Regions from separate parts of the Mesorhizobium calcicola genome, predicted to be linked through region 3. Evidence: riboswitches for the same ligand, from Rfam matches in the RefSeq annotation. Region 3 holds a riboswitch; each other region holds the start of a gene.
What was found. Region 3 has a riboswitch for cobalamin ahead of ACFSQT_RS31060 (CbtB domain-containing protein). Riboswitches for the same ligand answer to the same signal wherever they lie in the genome.
Positions count from the first base shown of each region.

Region 1: another riboswitch for cobalamin. It lies ahead of bluB (5,6-dimethylbenzimidazole synthase); the one in region 3 lies ahead of ACFSQT_RS31060 (CbtB domain-containing protein).
Region 2: another riboswitch for cobalamin. It lies ahead of bluB (5,6-dimethylbenzimidazole synthase); the one in region 3 lies ahead of ACFSQT_RS31060 (CbtB domain-containing protein).

Region 1 covers NZ_JBHUGY010000004.1:40,779-48,242, forward strand. The annotation lists gene ribB (3,4-dihydroxy-2-butanone-4-phosphate synthase) at 1-396, shown strand, start outside; gene ACFSQT_RS02940 (MFS transporter) at 449-1,672, opposite strand; gene ACFSQT_RS02945 (TetR/AcrR family transcriptional regulator) at 1,793-2,401, shown strand; gene ACFSQT_RS02950 (hypothetical protein) at 2,497-3,480, shown strand; partial or broken gene bluB (5,6-dimethylbenzimidazole synthase) at 3,597-4,271, opposite strand; cobalamin riboswitch at 4,275-4,453, opposite strand; partial or broken gene ACFSQT_RS02960 (histone deacetylase family protein) at 4,576-5,501, shown strand; gene ACFSQT_RS02965 (exodeoxyribonuclease VII small subunit) at 5,505-5,756, shown strand; gene ACFSQT_RS02970 (DUF2277 domain-containing protein) at 5,868-6,134, shown strand; gene ACFSQT_RS02975 (pirin family protein) at 6,175-7,095, shown strand; gene dxs (1-deoxy-D-xylulose-5-phosphate synthase) at 7,222-7,464, shown strand, end outside.
Region 2 covers NZ_JBHUGY010000079.1:8,072-15,535, forward strand. The annotation lists gene dxs (1-deoxy-D-xylulose-5-phosphate synthase) at 1-478, opposite strand, end outside; gene ACFSQT_RS38285 (pirin family protein) at 605-1,525, opposite strand; gene ACFSQT_RS38290 (DUF2277 domain-containing protein) at 1,566-1,832, opposite strand; gene ACFSQT_RS38295 (exodeoxyribonuclease VII small subunit) at 1,944-2,195, opposite strand; partial or broken gene ACFSQT_RS38300 (histone deacetylase family protein) at 2,199-3,126, opposite strand; cobalamin riboswitch at 3,248-3,426, shown strand; partial or broken gene bluB (5,6-dimethylbenzimidazole synthase) at 3,447-4,132, shown strand; partial or broken gene ACFSQT_RS38310 (hypothetical protein) at 4,219-5,201, opposite strand; partial or broken gene ACFSQT_RS38315 (TetR family transcriptional regulator) at 5,295-5,914, opposite strand; gene ACFSQT_RS38320 (hypothetical protein) at 6,313-6,843, shown strand; gene ACFSQT_RS38325 (hypothetical protein) at 6,810-7,253, shown strand; gene ribB (3,4-dihydroxy-2-butanone-4-phosphate synthase) at 7,307-7,464, opposite strand, start outside.
Region 3 covers NZ_JBHUGY010000055.1:77,954-85,417, forward strand. The annotation lists gene mgtE (magnesium transporter) at 1-72, shown strand, start outside; gene ACFSQT_RS31035 (MerR family transcriptional regulator) at 224-610, shown strand; gene ACFSQT_RS31040 (methyltransferase family protein) at 617-1,093, opposite strand; gene ACFSQT_RS31045 (heparan-alpha-glucosaminide N-acetyltransferase) at 1,090-2,088, opposite strand; gene ACFSQT_RS31050 (MFS transporter) at 2,323-3,522, shown strand; gene ACFSQT_RS31055 (aromatic ring-hydroxylating oxygenase subunit alpha) at 3,526-4,704, opposite strand; cobalamin riboswitch at 4,845-5,043, shown strand; gene ACFSQT_RS31060 (CbtB domain-containing protein) at 5,080-5,259, shown strand; gene ACFSQT_RS31065 (CbtA family protein) at 5,275-6,078, shown strand; gene cobU (bifunctional adenosylcobinamide kinase/adenosylcobinamide-phosphate guanylyltransferase) at 6,071-6,586, shown strand; gene cobO (cob(I)yrinic acid a,c-diamide adenosyltransferase) at 6,588-7,217, shown strand; gene cbiB (adenosylcobinamide-phosphate synthase CbiB) at 7,253-7,464, opposite strand, start outside.

The DNA of each region.
Region 1 (7,464 bases), on a different contig from region 3:
CATCACGTCGCCATTGTCTTCGGCGACATCCGCGACGGCGAGGAGGTGCCGGTGCGCCTGCATTCCGAGGATGTGGTGACCGACGTGTTCGGCACCAGCCACCGGCTCGACGCCATCATGAAGGCAATGGGCGAGCGCAGGCGTGGTGTCATCGTCTATCTGCGCGAAGGCTCCGTCGGCGTTGCCCACCAGGAACGCAAGCGGCCGGCTTCGACCGACCGCGAGGATCACGAAGAGGCGCGCCGCCGCGAAAACGAATGGCGCGAAATCGGCCTCGGCGCGCAGATCCTGAAAGATCTCGGCATTTCCTCGATCAACCTGATCGCTTCACGCGAGCGCCACTATGTCGGTCTCGAGGGTTTTGGCATCCACATCGCCAAGACCGAGATTCTCTGACGAGGTAAGTGCCGCGAAGCGCCTGGCCCGTTCGAACCAGGCGCTTCGGGGTTCATTCCGCGGGAACGGCGGCCGCTTCGCACCCGTCCAGGTCGCACTCAGGCGTGGCAAGGCTGCGCTGGCCAAGCAGGACCGTGGCCAGTGCGATTGTGCCTGAAGCCACCGACACCCAGAACCCGTTCTGCGCGCCGAACGCGTCGACCACCGAGCCGGCCGCGAACGAGCCCAGCGCCATGCCGATGCCGATCCCGGTAGTCACCCAGGTGATGCCCTCGGTCAGCATCGCTTCCGGCACATGCCGCTCGATCAGGCCGAATGCCGTGATGAAGGTCGGCGAGATCGCCACGCCGCTGAGGAAGACGGTCAAGGCCAGCAGAGGCACCGTGCCGGCGGAGAGCGGCAGCAATGTGCTGAGCGCGATGATGGCGATCGCGATAGCCAGCTGGCGTTGCAGCGGTGCTTTCAGATTGAGCGCGCCGACGATGATGCCGAGCACGAACGATCCCAGCGCGTAGACGCCGATGACGAGGCTCGCGGCGCCGGGTTGGCCAAGCTCCTTGGTGATCGCCACGGTGCTCACTTCCGTCGTCGCGAAGGTCGCGCCGATGAAGATCAGGGCGAAGGTGATGATCTGCACCGGCCGCAGGCGAATTGCCGAGCCGCGCGAACCATGTTCCACCGGTCGCACTTGCGGCTCGGTCGAACGCTGCAGGATGAACGCCGTCGAGCCGAAGGCGAGGAACACTGTGCTTGCCAGCATTCCCGCTTCCGGGAACAGGGCGGCACTCAGGCCGACCGACAGCGATGCGCCGGCAATGTAGACCAGCTCGTCCGCCGCCGACTCGAAGGCGAATGCGGTATTCATCTCCGGCCGCCCGCGAAAAATCTCGGTCCAGCGTGCGCGCACCATTGCCGGGATGCTGGGCATCGCCGCGGCCAGCAGCGCCGACACGAACAGCGTCCATACCGGCCAGTCCTGATTGGCCGCCGCAATCAGGACCGCGAAAGCGAGCACGGAGATGATGGTGGTCGGCACCACGATCCGTGTCTGGCCAAGGCGGTCGACCAGCCTCGATATTTGCGGTGCCACGAAAGCATTGCCCAGCGCGAATGTCGCGGAGACCGCGCCGGCCAGCCAGTATTCGCCACGCGTCTGCGACAGCATTGCCACGATACCGATCGGCGCCATCGCGATCGGCAGGCGGGCCATGAAGCCCGCAGCTGCAAAGCCCTTGGCGCCGGGGGCGCGAAAGATTTCCGAATAGGGATTTTGCATGTCCGGTTCCTCGACAAAGGCAGGTTCGACAATTACATACGAAGCGTATGATTGTTAAATAGATCATACGTCGCGTATGTCAATTGGCATACGAGGCGTATGTTAATAAGGCCAGAAGCCATGCACAAACCTCGCAAGGAGATGATTGCCGAGACGCGCGGCAAGCTGATCGCGGCGGCCCGCCATGCCTTCGGCACGATCGGCTATGCCGAAGCCTCGATGGATGATTTCACCGCGTCGGCCGGGCTGACGCGCGGCGCGCTCTATCATCATTTCGGCGACAAGAAGGGACTGCTGCAGGCGGTCATCGCCGAAATCGACGGCGAGATGGCTGCTCGGGTGACCGAGGTCGCGTCGAGAGCGCCGACCCGCTGGCAGTATTTCGTCGACGAATGCACGACCTATATCGAGATGGCGTTGGAGCCGGAAATCCAGCGCATCATGTTCCGGGATGGCCCGGCCATGCTGGGCGATCCGGCACAATGGCCGAATGCCAATGCGTGCATCGCTTCAATGACCGGTCATCTGACGGCGCTGCAGGAGGAGGGAGTGGTCGTCTCCAGCCTCGACCCCGAGACGGCCTCGCGGCTGATCAACGGCGCGAGCAGTCAGGCGGCGCAACGGATCGCCAATTCGAATGACCCCGAAGCGACGTCGAGGAAGGTGGTGACGGCGTTCAAGCAGCTGCTTGAGGGTCTGCTCAAAAAGCCGGATCCGCAGCCGAACTGAAGTCCCCACCGGCGACCTGGAGCCACTGCCCGCGATTGACAATAGCCGGTTTGAGCGCATCCTTTCCCGCCATCTCTTAGGGGGAGATTCGGGGCATGTGGGATTTCGATATCGGCAGGTCGGTGTCCATCATGATGCGGACCTGGCCTTTCATTGTCTTTCGCATGATCGTCTATTTCGGCATCACGCTGGCCTATATCGTGGCGACCGGGACGGGCGCCTCGGTTGGCTACGGCGTCGGTCATATCTCCACCGATCCCGACGGGCCGCTGTCCTTTGCCTTGTGGGGCGGCGTGGTCGGCTTCGGCGTCGTCTCGATCGCCGTCTACTGGATCCGCGAATACATCCTTTACGTCGTCAAGGCCGGCCATATCGCCGTCATGGTCCATCTGATCGACGGCCGCGACATTCCCGACGGCCAGAACCAGATTGCCTACGCCAGGGACATCGTGACCCAGCGTTTTGCCGAGGCCAACATCCTTTTCGTCGTCGACCAACTGGTCAAGGGCGCCATCCGCGCCATTACCGGCCTGATCGGCGGCATCGCCGCCTTCCTGCCGATACCGGGCCTGAGCGGCCTGGTCAGCTTCATCAACACGGTGATCCGCCTGTCGCTGACCTATGTCGACGAGATCATCCTCGGCTACAACATCCGCATCAATTCAGCCTCGCCGTTCGAGACGGCCCGGCAAGGCGTCGTGCTCTATGCCCAGAACGGCAAGACCATGGTCAAGAATGCCGTCTGGCTGGCGGTCATCATGTGGGGCGTGTCCTTCGTCATCTTCCTGTTGATGCTGGCTCCGGCCGGCGCCATTCTTTTCCTCATGCCCGGCCAGCTCGCCGGCTGGGCCTTCGTGCTCGCCATCGTCTTCGCCTGGGCCTTCAAGGCAGCCTTCATCGAACCCTTCGCCATCGCCTGCCTGATGCAGGTCTATTTCGGGACCATCGAGGGCCAGGTGCCCGATCCCGCCTGGGACGCCCGGCTGGCCGAGGCGTCGTCGAAGTTCAGGGAACTCAAGGACAAGGCGCTGGCCTCCTTCGGCGGCTCGCGCTGGGGCACGGCCGGCGCGACAGGCTGACCAGCCGCGGTCGCCGGTGCGGCATCGGCGCCGTTGAGGCGCGCCACGGTCGATTTGAGCGGCGCTTCGCCTTGCCCGGAAAAGGTCTCGCTCATGATCAGCTCCGGCAGCGGCAAGCGGCGTCCCCAGCCGTGTGCTTCGAGATCCGGTTTCGGCGCGAACTCTGAGACGCGGCCGACGCAGAGATAGGCGACCGGCGTCACATGCTCGGGAATTGACAGCAGGCTTTTCAACGCCTGCGCCTCGATGATGCTGACCCAGCCGACACCGACGCCTTCGGCGCGCGCCGCCAGCCAGAAATTCTGCACCGCGCAGACCGTGCTGTAGAGGTCCATCTCCGGATTGTGCCAACGTCCCAGCGGCGAACCCTTCGAGCGCTGGCGGTCGCAAGTGATGCAGATGTTGAGCGCGCTTTCGCAGATGCCTTCAAGCTTGAGTTTGCGGTAGAGCGCCTGCCGCTCCTCTCCGATGGCCGGCAATTCCTGCTCGCGCGCCGCCAGGAACAGGTCGCGCACTTTTTCCCGTCGTCCGGCGTCGCGAATGACAATGAAGTTCCATGGCTGCATGAAGCCGACCGATGGTGCGTGATGAGCCGCAAGCAGCAGCCGCGCCAGCACGTCGTCGTCAAGCGCGGTGGGCAGGAAATGGCTGCGGACATCGCGGCGCGTGAACACGGCGCGATAGACCGCATCGCGCGCACTCTGGTCAAACCCGTCGCCAATAGAGGCGGTCATGTGTTCGGGCATCGCGTGTCCCCTTGCGATTGCAATCCATTTCATCCGCCTGACCATGCGGATGACGATGCCTGCCAGGCCGGTCTTCTGGCTCGGGATCAACCCGCGTCCGGTGCCTTCCCGTCATCGACAGTGGCATTTACCGGCGCGGTCCCCCTCACAGCGTTGGGCACGCCACGGAATTCAACCGTGTTCCCGATTCTCCCGCTTGCGCGGGCACCAGGCAGTGGCGGCGACCTTACGCCGAAGTGCTGAGGACGCCAATGCCCGCAGCGACACCAAAGGACGCAGGCGTGATTTTCCCCCAGTCATTGCGTCGGCGCGCATGGCCATTGCGCCCATAGATGCCTAGATTAGGACAATGGTCACTCGTCTCTACACCATCCGATCTTCCTCGAACACATCACGCCGCCCGGCCATCCCGAGCGGCCCGACCGCTTGCGCGCCATTGAACGCGTGCTTGACGACGAGGCTTTTGCCGCGCTCGATCGGGTCGAGGCGCCGGAGGGCGACGACGCCACCATCCTCTACGCGCATCCCGCCGATTTCGTCGCCCGCGTCCGCGCCGCCATTCCCGACACCGGTATCGCCCGCATCGACGCCGACACCACCGCCAGCCCGAAGAGCTGGCAGGCGGCGATAACCGCGATCGGCGCCGCCAACGCCGCCGTGGATGACGTTTTCACAGGCCGCGCCGACAATGTCTTCGTCGCCGCGCGGCCGCCCGGCCATCATGCCGAAAAGACCACGGCGATGGGCTTCTGCCTCTTCAACACGGCGGCGATCGCGGCGCGCTATGCGCAGAACAAACATGGCGTCGAGCGCGTTGCCGTCGTCGACTGGGACGTGCATCACGGCAACGGCACGCAAGATATTTTCTGGGACGATCCGTCGGTGCTCTATTGCTCGACGCACCAGATGCCGCTCTACCCCGGCACCGGGGCAAAGAACGAGACCGGTGCCGGCAACATCGTCAACGCACCTTTGGCGCCACAGACCGGCAGCGAGGTTTTTCGCGATGCTTTCCTGTCGCGTGTGCTGCCGGCGCTCGACAATTTCGCCCCCGACCTGATCATCATTTCGGCCGGTTTCGATGCGCATCACCGCGATCCGCTGGCCGAGATCAACCTGACCGAGGATGATTTCGACTGGGCGACCGGCCAGCTGATGCAGCGCGCCACGCGCCACAGCGGCAACCGGCTCGTCAGCCTGCTCGAGGGTGGCTACGATCTGCAGGGACTGGCATTTTCGGTCGCCGCCCATGTCGGGCGACTGATGAAAGGATGAATGATGGCTGGTGAGACCAACGAAGACGTCAAGGCGATGAGCTTCGAACAGGCACTCGACGCGCTGGAGAAGATCGTCGATGATCTGGAGCGCGGTGACGTGCCGCTCGACCAGTCGATCAGGATCTATGAGCGCGGCGAGGCGCTGAAAGCACACTGCGACCGGCTGCTGAAGGCCGCCGAGGACAAGGTCGAGAAGATCAGGCTGTCGCGCGATGGCAAGCCGGTTGGAACAGAGCCGCTCGACGCGGACTGAGGCGCGATCCGCACGATGGTCTCGACTCACCGGCTTTTGGACATGATCATGGTCGAGGATAGCAGCCGTCCCGATTGAAACGGCTTCAGGACAAGAGAAGGTTCGGAAACGATGTGCAGAAACATCAAGACCCTGTTCAATTTTGATCCGCCGGCAACCAATGACGAGGTGCGCGACGCCGCACTTCAGTTTGTCCGCAAATTGAGCGGAACGACGCGGCCTTCAAGGCAGAACCAGCACGCCTTCGATCATGCGGTCGAAGCCATCGCGGCATCGGCGCGTGAGCTTCTCGATTCCCTCGAAACCCATCAGCATCCTCGCAATCGCGAAGAGGTGGCGGCCAAACTGCGGGCGAAGGCGGCGATCCGCTTTGCCTGATGCGGCCGAAGCGGTCCTCGACCGCTGACAAGGAGAGTCCATGAGCTTCTTTCCCGGGAAAGACCCTGAAGTCGGCGACGCCTTTGCCAGCGACCAGATCGAGCTGATGGTCATCCCGAACGCCAAGGACATTGGCGGTTTCCAGGTGCGCCGCGCTCTGCCGACCGCCAAAAGGCGGCTGGTCGGGCCTTTCATCTTCTTCGACCGCATGGGCCCGGCGATCCTGCGCGCGGGCCAGGCGCTCGATGTGCGTCCGCATCCGCATATCGGTCTGTCGACGGTCACCTATCTGTTCGACGGCAAGATCCGGCATCGCGATTCGCTCGGCACCGAAATGGTCATCCAGCCCGGTGACGTGAACCTGATGACCGCCGGTCGCGGCATCGTCCACTCCGAGCGCACGCCGGAGGAACTGCGCGGCGCGCCGATGTCGGTCTCCGGCCTGCAGACATGGCTGGCATTGCCGGACGGCAAGGAAGAAGTGGCTCCGGTGTTCGAGAACACGGCTGCTCTGCGGCTCCCCGAGATCGACGCCGAAGGCGTCAGCGGCCGCGTCGTCATCGGTGATTTCCAGGGACTGCGGTCGCCGGTGAGGGCCGACTCCGAGACGCTGTATGCCGATATGCGTCTGGCACCCGGTGCAAGTGTGAAAATCCCGGCCGATGCGGAAGAGCGCGCCATCTACACGCTCGAAGGCGAGGTCTCGATTTCAGGCGACGTTTTCCCTGCTGAACGCTTGTTGGTGTTCCGGCCCGGTGACGAGATCGTCGTATCGTCGGAAACCGGCGCGCATTTCATGCTGTTCGGCGGTGCCTCGCTCGGCTCCAAGCGCTACATCTGGTGGAATTTCGTCTCGTCCTCCAAGGAGCGCATCGAACAGGCCAAGGAAGAATGGAAGACGGGCCGCTTCGATATCGTTCCTGGCGATGAGGAAGAATTCATCCCGCTGCCGGAAAGCTGATGCAAGTCGCCCAAAAGTGGCCCGGTTTTGGGGCCTAAAGCCTGATCCGCGTCACTGACACGCATTTACTTTCGCCGGCCGCCGGCCTATCCCGCCCATGAACAGAAAGCCTGAGCAGGCCTACCCGTGAATTCAACGCCGCATACGCCGCTTCTCGACAAGGTCCGCATCCCGGCCGACCTGCGCACGCTTGCCGAGAGCGAATTGCCGCAACTGGCATCCGAGCTTCGTGCCGAGCTGATCGACGCCGTGTCACACACCGGCGGCCATCTTGGCGCCGGCCTTGGCGTGGTCGAGCTGACGGTGGCGCTGCACTATGTCTTCAACACCCCGGATGACCGGCTGATCTGGGATGTCGGCCACCAGGCC
Region 2 (7,464 bases), on a different contig from region 3:
AGGCCATGCCGGCCGACATGGCGCCGTCGCCGATCACGGCGATGACATTGTTGCGGCCGCCGGAGAGGTCGCGAGCAGCGGCCATACCGAGGCCCGCCGATATCGATGTCGAGGAGTGGGCGGCGCCGAAGGGATCGTACTCGCTCTCGGCGCGACGGGTGAAGCCGGACAGGCCGCCCTCCTGGCGCAATGTGCGGATGCGGTCGCGGCGGCCGGTCAGGATCTTGTGCGGATAGGCCTGGTGGCCGACATCCCAGATCAGCCGGTCATCCGGGGTGTTGAAGACATAGTGCAGCGCCACCGTCAGCTCGACCACGCCAAGGCCGGCGCCAAGATGGCCGCCGGTGTGTGACACGGCGTCGATCAGCTCGGCACGAAGCTCGGATGCCAGTTGCGGCAATTCGCTCTCGGCAAGCGTGCGCAGGTCGGCCGGGATGCGGACCTTGTCGAGAAGCGGCGTATGCGGCGTTGAATTCACGGGTAGGCCTGCTCAGGCTTTCTGTTCATGGGCGGGATAGGCCGGCGGCCGGCGAAAGTAAATGCGTGTCAGTGACGCGGATCAGGCTTTAGGCCCCAAAACCGGGCCACTTTTGGGCGACTTGCATCAGCTTTCCGGCAGCGGGATGAATTCTTCCTCATCGCCAGGAACGATATCGAAGCGGCCCGTCTTCCATTCTTCCTTGGCCTGTTCGATGCGCTCCTTGGAGGACGAGACGAAATTCCACCAGATGTAGCGCTTGGAGCCGAGCGAGGCACCGCCGAACAGCATGAAATGCGCGCCGGTTTCCGACGATACGACGATCTCGTCACCGGGCCGGAACACCAACAAGCGTTCAGCAGGGAAAACGTCGCCTGAAATCGAGACCTCGCCTTCGAGCGTGTAGATGGCGCGCTCTTCCGCATCGGCCGGGATTTTCACACTTGCACCGGGTGCCAGACGCATATCGGCATACAGCGTCTCGGAGTCGGCCCTCACCGGCGACCGCAGTCCCTGGAAATCACCGATGACGACGCGGCCGCTGACGCCTTCGGCGTCGATCTCGGGGAGCCGCAGAGCAGCCGTGTTCTCGAACACCGGAGCCACTTCTTCCTTGCCGTCCGGCAATGCCAGCCATGTCTGCAGGCCGGAGACCGACATCGGCGCGCCGCGCAGTTCCTCCGGCGTGCGCTCGGAGTGGACGATGCCGCGACCGGCGGTCATCAGGTTCACGTCACCGGGCTGGATGACCATTTCGGTGCCGAGCGAATCGCGATGCCGGATCTTGCCGTCGAACAGATAGGTGACCGTCGACAGACCGATATGCGGATGCGGACGCACATCGAGCGCCTGGCCCGCGCGCAGGATCGCCGGGCCCATGCGGTCGAAGAAGATGAAAGGCCCGACCAGCCGCCTTTTGGCGGTCGGCAGAGCGCGGCGCACCTGGAAACCGCCAATGTCCTTGGCGTTCGGGATGACCATCAGCTCGATCTGGTCGCTGGCAAAGGCGTCGCCGACTTCAGGGTCTTTCCCGGGAAAGAAGCTCATGGACTCTCCTTGTCAGCGGTCGAGGACCGCTTCGGCCGCATCAGGCAAAGCGGATCGCCGCCTTCGCCCGCAGTTTGGCCGCCACCTCTTCGCGATTGCGAGGATGCTGATGGGTTTCGAGGGAATCGAGAAGCTCACGCGCCGATGCCGCGATGGCTTCGACCGCATGATCGAAGGCGTGCTGGTTCTGCCTTGAAGGCCGCGTCGTTCCGCTCAATTTGCGGACAAACTGAAGTGCGGCGTCGCGCACCTCGTCATTGGTTGCCGGCGGATCAAAATTGAACAGGGTCTTGATGTTTCTGCACATCGTTTCCGAACCTTCTCTTGTCCTGAAGCCGTTTCAATCGGGACGGCTGCTATCCTCGACCATGATCATGTCCAAAAGCCGGTGAGTCGAGACCATCGTGCGGATCGCGCCTCAGTCCGCGTCGAGCGGCTCTGTTCCAACCGGCTTGCCATCGCGCGACAGCCTGATCTTCTCGACCTTGTCCTCGGCGGCCTTCAGCAGCCGGTCGCAGTGTGCTTTCAGCGCCTCGCCGCGCTCATAGATCCTGATCGACTGGTCGAGCGGCACGTCACCGCGCTCCAGATCATCGACGATCTTCTCCAGCGCGTCGAGTGCCTGTTCGAAGCTCATCGCCTTGACGTCTTCGTTGGTCTCACCAGCCATCATTCATCCTTTCATCAGTCGCCCGACATGGGCGGCGACCGAAAATGCCAGTCCCTGCAGATCGTAGCCACCCTCGAGCAGGCTGACGAGCCGGTTGCCGCTGTGGCGCGTGGCGCGCTGCATCAGCTGGCCGGTCGCCCAGTCGAAATCATCCTCGGTCAGGTTGATCTCGGCCAGCGGATCGCGGTGATGCGCATCGAAACCGGCCGAAATGATGATCAGGTCGGGGGCGAAATTGTCGAGCGCCGGCAGCACACGCGACAGGAAAGCATCGCGAAAAACCTCGCTGCCGGTCTGTGGCGCCAAAGGTGCGTTGACGATGTTGCCGGCACCGGTCTCGTTCTTTGCCCCGGTGCCGGGGTAGAGCGGCATCTGGTGCGTCGAGCAATAGAGCACCGACGGATCGTCCCAGAAAATATCTTGCGTGCCGTTGCCGTGATGCACGTCCCAGTCGACGACGGCAACGCGCTCGACGCCATGTTTGTTCTGCGCATAGCGCGCCGCGATCGCCGCCGTGTTGAAGAGGCAGAAGCCCATCGCCGTGGTCTTTTCGGCATGATGGCCGGGCGGCCGCGCGGCGACGAAGACATTGTCGGCGCGGCCTGTGAAAACGTCATCCACGGCGGCGTTGGCGGCGCCGATCGCGGTTATCGCCGCCTGCCAGCTCTTCGGGCTGGCGGTGGTGTCGGCGTCGATGCGGGCGATACCGGTGTCGGGAATGGCGGCGCGGCACGCGGGCGACGAAATCGGCGGGATGCGCGTAGAGGATGGTGGCGTCGTCGCCCTCCGGCGCCTCGACCCGATCGAGCGCGGCAAAAGCCTCGTCGTCAAGCACGCGTTCAATGGCGCGCAAGCGGTCGGGCCGCTCGGGATGGCCGGGCGGCGTGATGTGTTCGAGGAAGATCGGATGGGTGTAGAGACGAGTGACCATTGTCCTAATCTAGGCATCTATGGGCGCAATGGCCATGCGCGCCGACGCAATGACTGGGGAAAATCACGCCTGCGTCCTTTGGTGTCGCTGCGGGCATTGGCGTCCTCAGCACTTCGGCGTAAGGTCGCCGCCACTGCCTGGTGCCCGCGCAAGCGGGAGAATCGGGAACACGGTTGAATTCCGTGGCGTGCCCAACGCTGTGAGGGGGACCGCGCCGGTAAATGCCACTGTCGATGACGGGAAGGCACCGGACGCGGGTTGATCCCGAGCCAGAAGACCGGCCTGGCAGGCATCGTCATCCGCATGGTCAGGCGGATGAAATGGATTGCAATCGCAAGGGGACACGCGATGCCCGAACACATGACCGCCTCTATTGGCGACGGTTTGACCAGAGTGCGCGCGATGCGGTCTATCGCGCCGTGTTCACGCGCCGCGATGTCCGCAGCCATTTCCTGCCCACCGCGCTTGACGACGACGTGCTGGCGCGGCTGCTGCTTGCGGCTCATCACGCACCATCGGTCGGCTTCATGCAGCCATGGAACTTCATTGTCATTCGCGACGCCGACGACGGGAAAAAGTGCGCGACCTGTTCCTGGCGGCGCGCGAGCAGGAATTGCCGGCCATCGGAGAGGAGCGGCAGGCGCTCTACCGCAAACTCAAGCTTGAAGGCATCTGCGAAAGCGCGCTCAACATCTGCATCACTTGCGACCGCCAGCGCTCGAAGGGTTCGCCGCTGGGACGTTGGCACAATCCGGAGATGGACCTCTACAGCACGGTCTGCGCGGTGCAGAATTTCTGGCTGGCGGCGCGCGCCGAAGGCGTCGGTGTCGGCTGGGTCAGCATCATCGAGGCGCAGGCGTTGAAAAGCCTGCTGTCAATTCCCGAGCATGTGACGCCGGTCGCCTATCTCTGCGTCGGCCGCGTCTCAGAGTTCGCGCCGAAACCGGATCTCGAAGCACACGGCTGGGGACGCCGCTTGCCGCTGCCGGAGCTGATCATGAGCGAGACCTTTTCCGGGCAAGGCGAAGCGCCGCTCAAATCGACCGTGGCGCGCCTCAACGGCGCCGATGCCGCACCGGCGACCGCGGCTGGTCAGCCTGTCGCGCCGGCCGTGCCCCAGCGCGAGCCGCCGAAGGAGGCCAGCGCCTTGTCCTTGAGTTCCCTGAACTTCGACGACGCCTCGGCCAGCCGGGCGTCCCAGGCGGGATCGGGCACCTGGCCCTCGATGGTCCCGAAATAGACCTGCATCAGGCAGGCGATGGCGAAGGGTTCGATGAAGGCTGCCTTGAAGGCCCAGGCGAAGACGATGGCGAGCACGAAGGCCCAGCCGGCGAGCTGGCCGGGCATGAGGAAAAGAATGGCGCCGGCCGGAGCCAGCATCAACAGGAAGATGACGAAGGACACGCCCCACATGATGACCCGCCAGCCAGACGGCATTCTTGACCATGGTCTTGCCGTTCTGGGCATAGAGCACGACGCCTTGCCGGGCCGTCTGCGAACGGCGAGGCTGAATTGATGCGGATGTTGTAGCCGAGGATGATCTCGTCGACATAGGTCAGCGACAGGCGGATCACCGTGTTGATGAGCTGAACCAGGCCGCTCAGGCCCGGTATCGGCAGGAAGGCGGCGATGCCGCCGATCAGGCCGGTAATGGCGCGGATGGCGCCCTTGACCAGTTGGTCGACGAAACGAAAAGGATGTTGGCCTCGGCAAACGCTGGGTCCACGATGTCCCTGGCGTAGGCATCTGGTTCTGGCCGTCGGGAATGTCGCGGCCGTCGATCAGATGGACCATGACGGCGATATGGCCGCCTTGACGACGTAAAGGATGTATTCGCGGATCCAGTAGACGGCGATCGAGACGACGCCGAAGCCGACCACGCCGCCCCACAAGGCAAGGACAGCGGCCCGTCGGGATCGGTGGAGATATGACCGACGCCGTAGCCAACCGAGGCGCCCGTCCCGGTCGCCACGATATAGGCCAGCGTGATGCCGAAATAGACGATCATGCGAAAGACATGAAAGGCCAGGTCGCATCATGATGGACACCGACCTGCCGATATCGAAATCCCACATGCCCCGAATCTCCCCTAAGAGATGGCGGAAAGGATGCGCTCACAACCGCTATTGTCAATCGCGGGCAGTGGCTCCAGGTCGCCGGTGGGGACTTCAGTTCGGCTGCGGATCCGGCTTTTTGAGCAGACCCTCAAGCAGCTGCTTGAACGCCGTCATCCACCTTCCTCGACGCGCGTCGCTTCGGGGTCATTCGAATTGGCGATCCGTTGCGCGCCGCCTGACTGCTCGCGCCGTTGATCAGCCGCGAGGCCGTCTCGGGGTCGAGGCTGGAGACGACCACATTCCCTCCTCCTGCAGCGCCGTCAGATGACCGGTCATTGAAGCGATGCAACGCATTGGCATTCGGCCATTGTGCCGATCGCCCAGCATGGCCGGGCCATCCCGGAACATGATGCGCTGGATTTCCGGCTCCAACGCCATCTCGATATAGGTCGTGCATTCGTCGACGAAATACTGCCAGCGGGTCGGCGCTCTCGACGCGACCTCGGTCACCCGCAGCAGCCATCTCGCCGTCGATTTCGGCCGATGACCGCCTGCAGCAGTCCTTCTTGTCGCCGAAAATGATGATAGAGCGCGCCGCGCGTCAGCCCGGCGACGCGGTGAAATCATCCATCGAGGCTTCGGCATAGCCGATCGTGCCGAAGGCGATGGCGGGGCCGCCGCGATCAGCTTGCCGCGCGTCTCGGCATCATCTCCTTGCGAGGTTTGTGCATGGCTTCTGGCCTTATTAACATACGCCTCGTATGCCAATTGACATACGCGACGTATGATCTATTTAACAATCATACGCTTCGTAATGTATTGTCGAACCTGCCTTTGTCGAGAACCGGACATGCAAATCCCTATTCGAAATCTTCGCGCCCCGGCGCAAGGGCTTTGCAGCTGCGGGCTTCATGGCCCGCCTGCCGATCGCGATGGCGCCGATCGGTATCGTGGCAATGCTGTCGCAGAAGCGTAGCGAATACTGGCTGGCCGGCGCGGTCTCCGCGACATTCGCGCTGGGCAATGCTTTCGTGGCACCGCAAATATCGAGGCTGGTCGACCGCCTTGGCCAGACACGGATCGTGGTGCCGACCACCATCATCTCCGTGTCTCGCTTTCGCGGTCCTGATTGCGGCGGGCCAATCAGGACTGGCCGGTATGGACGCTGTTCGTGTCGGCGCTGCTGGCCGCGGCGATGCCCAGCATCCGGCCAATGGTGCGCGCACGCTGGACCGAGATTTTTCGCGGGCGGCCGGAGATGAATACCGCATTCGCCTTCGAGTCGGCGGCGGACGAGCTGGTCTACATTGCCGGCGCATCGCTGTCGGTCGGCCTGAGTGCCGCCCTGTTCCCGGAAGCGGGAATGCTGGCAAGCACAGTGTTCCTCGCCTTCGGCTCGACGGCGTTCATCCTGCAGCGTTCGACCGAGCCGCAAGTGCGACCGGTGGAACATGGTTCGCGCGGCTCGGCAATTCGCCTGCGGCCGGTGCAGATCATCACCTTCGCCCTGATCTTCATCGGCGCGACCTTCGCGACGACGGAAGTGAGCACCGTGGCGATCACCAAGGAGCTTGGCCAACCCGCGCCGCGAGCCTCGTCATCGGCGTCTACGCGCTGGGATCGTTCGTGCTCGGCATCATCGTCGGCGCGCTCAATCTGAACGCACCGCTGCAACGCCAGCTGGCTATCGCGATCGCCATCATCGCGCTCAGCACATTGCTGCCGCTCTCCGCCGGCACGGTGCCTCTGCTGGCCTTGACCGTCTTCCTCAGCGGCGTGGCGATCTCGCCGACCTTCATCACGGCATTCGGCCTGATCGAGCGGCATGTGCCGGAAGCGATGCTGACCGAGGGCATCACCTGGGTGACTACCCGGGATCGGCATCGGCATGGCGCTGGCTCGTTCGCGGCCGGCTCGGTGGTCGACGCGTTCGGCGCGCAGAACGGGTTCTGGGTGTCGGTGGCTTCAGGCACAATCGCACTGGCCACGGTCCTGCTTGGCCAGCGCAGCCTTGCCACGCCTGAGTGCGACCTGGACGGGTGCGAAGCGGCCGCCGTTCCCGCGGAATGAACCCCGAAGCGCCTGGTTCGAACGGGCCAGGCGCTTCGCGGCACTTACCCTCGTCAGAGAATCTCGGTCTTGGCGATGTGGATGCCAAAACCCTCGAGACCGACATAGTGGCGCTCGCGTGAAGCGATCAGGTTGATCGAGGAAATGCCGAGATCTTTCAGGATCTGCGCGCCGAGGCCGATTTCGCGCCATTCGTTTTCGCGGCGGCGCG
Region 3 (7,464 bases):
ACCACGGTCACCGATGTCGTCGGCTTCTTTGCCTTTCTCGGCATTGCGACGTGGTGGTTCGGGGTGCCCTGAAGGTGCGCCCTCAATTGACTTTTACGTAAACGCCGTGCGAGGCTTGCGCGCGGGGCGTCATGTCGATTCCGGCATGGCAATGGGTTTGGTTCGGGACGGAAGGGCGACGCCGCAGGGCGATCGCCCGGGATTCCGGCGTGTGGGAGTGACAATGCGGGAATATTATTCGATCACCGAGCTGACCCGCGAATTCGACGTGTCGACGCGGACGCTGCGCTTCTATGAGGATGAAGGGTTGGTGCAGCCGGTGCGGCGTGGCCGCACGCGGCTGTTTCGCCCCTCCGACCGCCACCTCATCCGCCAGATCATGCGCGGTAAGAGACTCGGCTTCTCGATCAACGAGATCCGCGAAATCATCCAGATGTACAAGGAGCCGCCCGGCGAGGTCGGCCAACTCAAACTGATGATCAAGCGCATCGAGGAAAAGCGCGAGGACCTCCGGCAGAAGCGCCGCGACCTCGAGGAGACGCTGGCCGAACTCGACCAGGCCGAGGAATCTTGTGTGGAGCGGCTGGTGGAACTCGGCGTCAATACATAGCGCGGCTCAAATCCAGCGACGCACTCTTTTCGCGTAGTCCCGGTATTTCTTGCCGAACTTCGCCGCTAGCACCTTTTCCTCGCCCTCGATGGCGACCTTCTGCGTGGCGAAGGCCGCGATGAACGCCAGCGGCAGGAACCATGCGATCCCCGAGACAAAGGCGACGCCGATCAACAGCAGCGTGTTAGCCAGATACATCGGATTGCGGGTGATGCCGAAGGGGCCCGTGGTGACCAGGTGATCGGGCACCGCATTGGGGTTGAGCGTGGTCTTGGCCCGGATCATGGTGCGGATCGCGGTGAACCAGAGTGCCGCGACGCCGAACAGAGCCACCCAGCCGGCGGCGAAAAGCAGGTCGCCCAGAAGGTCGCCTATCCAGGGCAGGGGATAGATGAGGCCAAGCCCGATGCTGATGGCGATGGCTGCGACGTAGATCACCGGTGGCCACGGTATGAGCCCCGGTTTGGGCTGGCTGTCAGTCATTGTGTCCCTCCCTCCGTCATCTTGTCGTCGATCTTGGCGGTGCACATGCCGGCGAGATCGCCCAGATGCGCCCTCCATTCCGCAGTCTGGTCGTTGTTGTAGAGCCGATCAAGCGTGGCCTCGCTCTCGAGTGTATCGAGCATGCAGACACAGTAGCTCGAACAGAATTCGGTGTCGCGCGACTGCTCGCAGGACAGCTGGCAGGTTTTCAGGAAGTTCACCTGCGGGGTTTCGACCTTGGCCGGCATGACTTGCGATAACAGCCACACACTGCCGATCAGCAGCGGCTGGTGGATCAGGTAGAAGGCCAGGCTGTGGCGGCCGATGAAGACCAGCGGGTTGGCCCAGCGACCGGGCTTGAGGTTCGCCAGCCACGTCAAAACACCCGCGGCCGCGCCAAGCTTTGTGACGCCGATGCCGAGAAGCACAGCGCCGAACCACGGAAACAGCGGCACATAATCATTGGAGCGCGGATTGACCGCCGACAGGCCGACCCACCACAGCCACGGATGGTCGAAGGCCTCGAAGCGCAGATAGATGGGCGCCGCGATGACCAGCGCTGCGACAAGCAATGTCAGCAGCGCCGGCAGTCGCAGGAAGGCGAGGCCGAGCAGGCTGGCCAGCGCGATCTCGTGCAATATGCCGAAGAAGATGAAGCCGTCAGGCGTGGCGACGCGGGTGACGACTGAAATGGCGATCGCTGCTCCGGCGACCATGGCGAAACGCTTCCAGAAGCCATTCCAGCGGATTTTTCGGCAATGGGCGAGGTACAGGCTGACGCCGACAAGGAACAGGAAGGTCGATGCGATGCAGCGCGCGTAGATTTTCCACCAGCCGAAGGCGGTGAGGCCGGGATCGGTGTAGCCGAAAAATTCCAGGTCCCAGGTGAAATGGTAGCTCGCCATGGCGATGAGCGCGATGCCGCGCACGATGTCGATGGCGACGATGCGCTTCGATTGATCCTGAACGGATGCGGTCGGCGTGTGGATGCTCATGGTCTCGCATTCTGATTCAGCCCCGCAAGACGATTATCACGGTTGCCCCGGACAAAAGAAGACCGGCAGCTTCGGGATGGGCCGTGCTGCGGACGCTGGATCAGGCGCCGCTTTAGGCCAGTGCCGGAAAGCCTTTGGCCGACTTCGCTTTTTGCCGGGTAGGCGTCGGTTTCCTGTTACCGGCCAAGCAATCACCACGGCAGATTTGACTGGTGATTCTGCTTTGGGGAAGCGATGTCCACCCATGTGCGCCATCCGATCTGGCTACCGGCCCTGCGGCCGGCCGACGCGCGCACCTTCGCTTCGCTCTATGCGGTCGAATCCTTCGCCCGCGCCACGGTGTCGAGCGTCATCCCGATCCAGGCCTACGAGATCCTCCACAACGAGCAGATCGTCTCGATCCTCTACACTGTCGTGGCGATGCTCGGCCTGTCGGTGACGCTGTTCATGCCGATGCTGATCCGCCGCTTTGCCCGGCGCTGGGTCTACACGGCGGGCGCCTGCCTGCTGGCCATCGGCTCGCTGTTCTTCGTCACCCATACGCTCGCCGGACAACTGGCCGGCATGCTGTGCCGCGTCATGGGCGCCAGCGCGCTGTCGATAACGCTCAACCTCTACATCATGGACCACATCCGCAAGACCGACTTCATGCAGGCCGAATCGCTGCGCATGGCGTGGTCGATGTTCGCCTGGACCGGCGGGCCGACGCTCGGCATTTTTCTCTACACACGCTTTGGCATCTATGCCGCGCATGGCGCGGTGGCGGTGTTCGCGGTTGCCCTGCTGGCGCTGTTCTGGACCTACCGGCTGGGCGACAACCCGTCGATCCGCCCGGGCAAGGCGCGTCCGGCCAATCCGCTCGCCAATGTCGGGCGCTTTATCGCCCAGCCCAGGTTGCGGCTGGCCTGGCTGATCGCCTTCGGCCGTTCCTGTTTCTGGACGACATTCTTTGTCTATGGGCCGCTGTTCATGGTGATCACCGGCGAGGGCAAGCTGGCCGGCGGCCTTTTGGTGTCGGCCGGCAACGCGCTGCTGTTCATGGCCATCTTCTGGGGCAAGGCGGGCAAGCGCTTTGGTGGCCGGCGAACCATGACATTTGCCTATTTCGCCATGTCGGCCATGCTTTTGGCGGCGGGTGCGGTCGGCGAAACCGTGCCGCTGCTGACCGGTGGCTTGCTGCTCTGCGGCGCCTTCTTCACCATTGCGCTGGACGCCCTGGGCTCGACCGCCTTCATGCGCTCGGTGCGCTCCTATGAAAGGTCGCAGATGGCGGCGGTGTACCGCACCTATCTCGACTTTTCCGAGCTGACGCCGCCGCTGGTCTATTCGGTGGTGCTGGCGTTTTTCGGGCTGGGGTCGGTGTTCGTCACGCTCGGCCTGCTGGCGGCGGTTTGCGGCTTCGTGACCTGGCGGTATCTGCCGAAGTCGCTGTGACCTTCAGGGCTTGGGCGAAACTGCCGCGTGCCGTTCACGGACCCAGTTGTGGAAGCGGAACAGGTCGTATTCCTCGGGCATCAGCACACCGGCCACGTGGCGCATCGAGCGCAGGCCTTTCTGGTTGACCTCGCAGACTGCGGCATCCTCCTCCAGCACCTGTTTGCCGAAGGCGACGATGTTGTCGATATCGGTTGCATCGAGCGCCTCGGGGGCAAACAACCATTCGGCGACAAGCTCGGTCTGCTCGGGGCCGAGCGGCACCAGCCGCACGGTTCTGACATAGTCGACATGGCCGACGACGAACATCGAGGGCAGGTTGGTGGCGTAGGTCTGGCCGGCGGCGCGCTCGGCAGGTGTCAGGCCGCCAAAGACCGGCCCCCCGTGCGCCTGGCCGTCGCGTGACCATGTCTGCGCGCCGGCGCGCAGGCCGCCGGAAAATTCCGGCGCGTCATTGTCGGCGTGGCGGGACCATTCCGGATCGTCATGGCGACCCATCAGGCCGCGGCCATAGATCGGCACCAGCCGCGACAGGTCCTTGTGGACGCCCGGACAATGCAGGCATTCGTTGAAGTTTTCCCAGAAGATCTTCCAGTTGCAGTTCATCACCTTGCGCAGCACGTGGCCGGTCACCAGCGTTTCCAGCGGCCAGTTGGCGAGACCACCTGACGCCGGATCGAAGGATGTTTCCGCCGAGCCGGCGGCGTCCTCTTGCAGATTGACGAAGACAAAGCCGCGCCACACCGACAGCGCTACGCGATAAAGCGGGTGATCCGCCTTGTCGAAGCCGTCCGGCAGCGCTTTCGACGGAACGCGCACAAGCTCGCCACGCAGCGAGTAGGACCAGGCATGATACGGGCAAGTGATCAGCCGTGCCTTCAGCCGGCCCTCACTTTCCTGGCAAAGCTGCGAACCGCGATGGCGGCAGGTGTTATGGAAGGCGCGCAGTTCACCGGTCTCGTCGCGCAGCACGACGATTTCCTGCGTGCCGATGCGGAAGGTGCGGAAAGAAAGCGGCTGCGCAAGATCGGCCTCGCGGCAGACGAGCAGCCAGCTTCTGTACCAGATGGCGTCGAGGTCGCGCTGATAGGTTTCGATGTCCCAATAGGCGGAGGACGGCAGCGTCGATTCGGCCCGGGTCAGGCCGTTATAGCGATCGCGCTCGCCGGCGATGGGCTGCATGGCTGGCTTCCTGTGACGACGCCAGCCGACACCCGACCACGGGAATTGTCAATTGTCGTGCCGGAGAACCGATTTATCCGCATGGCGCAATCGCGCTGGTTGTCGGCGGAATTTGGTTTGCCGCGCACGGCGATTTTCCTTATAGTCGCGCTGTCGTCGGTTCCGTTTTGGAGCCAAGAGGGAATGCGGTGCGGGCGAACGTCTTGCCCAATGCCGTGGCTGCCCCCGCAACTGTGTGCGGTAGTCCTCTCCATATGCCACTGAAGGTTTTTTCTTCGGGAAGGTGGGGAAGGGCGCTGATCCGCGAGCCAGGAGACCTGCCGGCGACAGGAAACTGACTTCGATGCCCTCGGGTGGAGGGCGAAAGGACAAGACATGACTACCGCTTCCGTCTCCCTCGGCGCCTCCGTCTCCTCGCAGTCGCGCTTCATGCAGCTTGCACTCGTCGCGCTGCTCGGCATCTTCGTCGTCGGCTTTGTCGGCTTCTCGCATATCGATGCGGTCCACAATGCGGCTCACGACTATCGCCATTCGATGGCATTTCCCTGCCACTGACGAGGATTTGACATCATGAACCTGTTTCGCAACGTCGTGTTCATCGCGGCGATCGCAGGGCTCGTGGCCGGCGTCGTTCTCGCCTGCATGCAGGCCTTTGCAACCGTGCCTTTGATCCTCAAGGCGGAAGTCTACGAACAGGCCGGCGGCGGCCATCACCATGACCATGCCGCTCCGGCCGCAACGGATACCAATGCCATGACCACAGCCGCTCCGGCGGGGAACGTCATGAGCTCAGCCGCCCCGGCGCCGGCGCAAGCAGCCGTTCCGGCAGCGGAAGACGAAGGCTGGGCGCCGGCTGACGGTTTCGAGCGTTTCGCCTTGAGCGTGGTTGCCAACATCGTCACCGGCATCGGTTTCGCGCTTGTCCTGGTCGCGGTTTCGGAATTCGCCGGCGGCATCGGCAATTGGCGCCAGGGCGTGTTTTGGGGCCTGGCCGGCTTTGCCGTCTTCACGCTGGCGCCTGGCCTCGGCCTGCCACCGGAATTGCCGGCCATGCCGGCGGCCGATCTCACGCAGCGCCAGATCTGGTGGTGGGCAACCGTGGCGGCGACCGCGGCGGGTCTCGGCCTGATCGCGTTCCGCAAGTCGCTGCCGCTTGCGATCCTTGCGGTCCTGCTGATCGTGGCGCCGCATATCGTCGGCGCACCGCAGCCCGACAGTTTCGAGACGCCGATCCCGGAAGGCCTGCACCATCAGTTCGTGGTGGCGGTGACGGTGACCAATCTGGTGTTCTGGCTGGTGCTCGGAGCGGTCGTCGGCGTGGTGCGCGGCCGCTTCACCGGCACCGCGACCAGCCTGCGCGACAGCTTTGCCTGATCGAAGCAAGCTGACCTTCATCATCGGCGGTGCGCGCTCCGGCAAGAGCGCGCATGCCGAAGCCCTGGCGACGGCCTTGCCGCCGCCATGGACCTATTTCGCCACGGCGCAAGCCTATGATGACGAGATGCGTGAGCGCATCGCGTTGCACCGCTCGCGGCGCGGTGAAGGCTGGGCGACCATCGACGCACCGCTTGATCTCGCCGGCGCGCTTGAGGCCTTGCCCGACAACCAGCCGGTGCTCGTCGACTGCCTGACACTGTGGCTGACCAATCATATGCTGGCCGAACACGAGCTCGAGCTTGAATGCCGCCGGCTGGCGGGCGTGCTATCACGGCCGCGCGGGCCCTGGTTCGTCGTGTCCAATGAAGTCGGCCAGGGCATCGTGCCGGACAACGCATTGGCGCGCCGCTTTCGCGATGCCGCCGGCCGGCTCAACCAGCAGGTCGCCGCCGTCGCCGATACGGTGTTGCTGATGGTGGCGGGGCTGCCGCTCAAGGTGAAATGAGATGACTGGGATCGACGACAACACCATCGACGACCGGGATGAAGAACGCCACCGTGCCAAGATGGCCAAGCGCAAGGCGGTGCAGGATGCCGAGGTGGCGAGCAAGACAGTCGAGAAGGGGCTGCTCATCGTCAACACCGGCCCGGGCAAGGGCAAGACCACCGCCGCCTTTGGTCTGGCGCTCAGAATGCTCGGCTACGACAAACGTGTCGGCGTCGTCCAGTTCATCAAGGGCAAATGGCATACCGGCGAGAAGGATGCGTTCGCTGCCTTTGGCGACCGCGTCGTCTGGCACGCGATGGGCGAGGGGTTCACCTGGGAGACCCAGGATCTGAAGCGCGACATCGCCGCCGCCGAAGCCGCATGGACCAAGGTGCTCGAGCTGATGGCCGATCCGTCGATCAGCCTGCTGGTGCTGGACGAACTGAACATCGCGCTGCGCTACGACTATCTCGATCTCGACAAGGTGGTTGCGGCGCTGAAGGCGCGGCGCGAGGGCCTGCATGTCGTCGTCACCGGCCGCAACGCCAAGCCGGCGCTGGTCGAGGCGGCCGACCTCGTCACAGAGATGGGCGTGACCAAGCACCATTTCTCGGCGGGCGTGAAGGCACAGCAAGGCATAGAATTCTGAACGTTCTTACCCTCCCCACATGGGGGAGGGTGAGATCACGCCACAATGACGATCACCGAGATCACTCCGAACAGCGCGATCAGCAGATAGTCGGCGACACGATAGAGTTTCAACGCCTGCCTGATATCGACGCTGTCGGCTTCGCGGCGGCCTCCTTCGCCCATGAAGACATCGTCGATCAGTACGCCGCCATAGCTGCGCGGGCCGGCGAGCGCCAGGCCGAGCGCGCCGGCCATCGCCGCTTCCG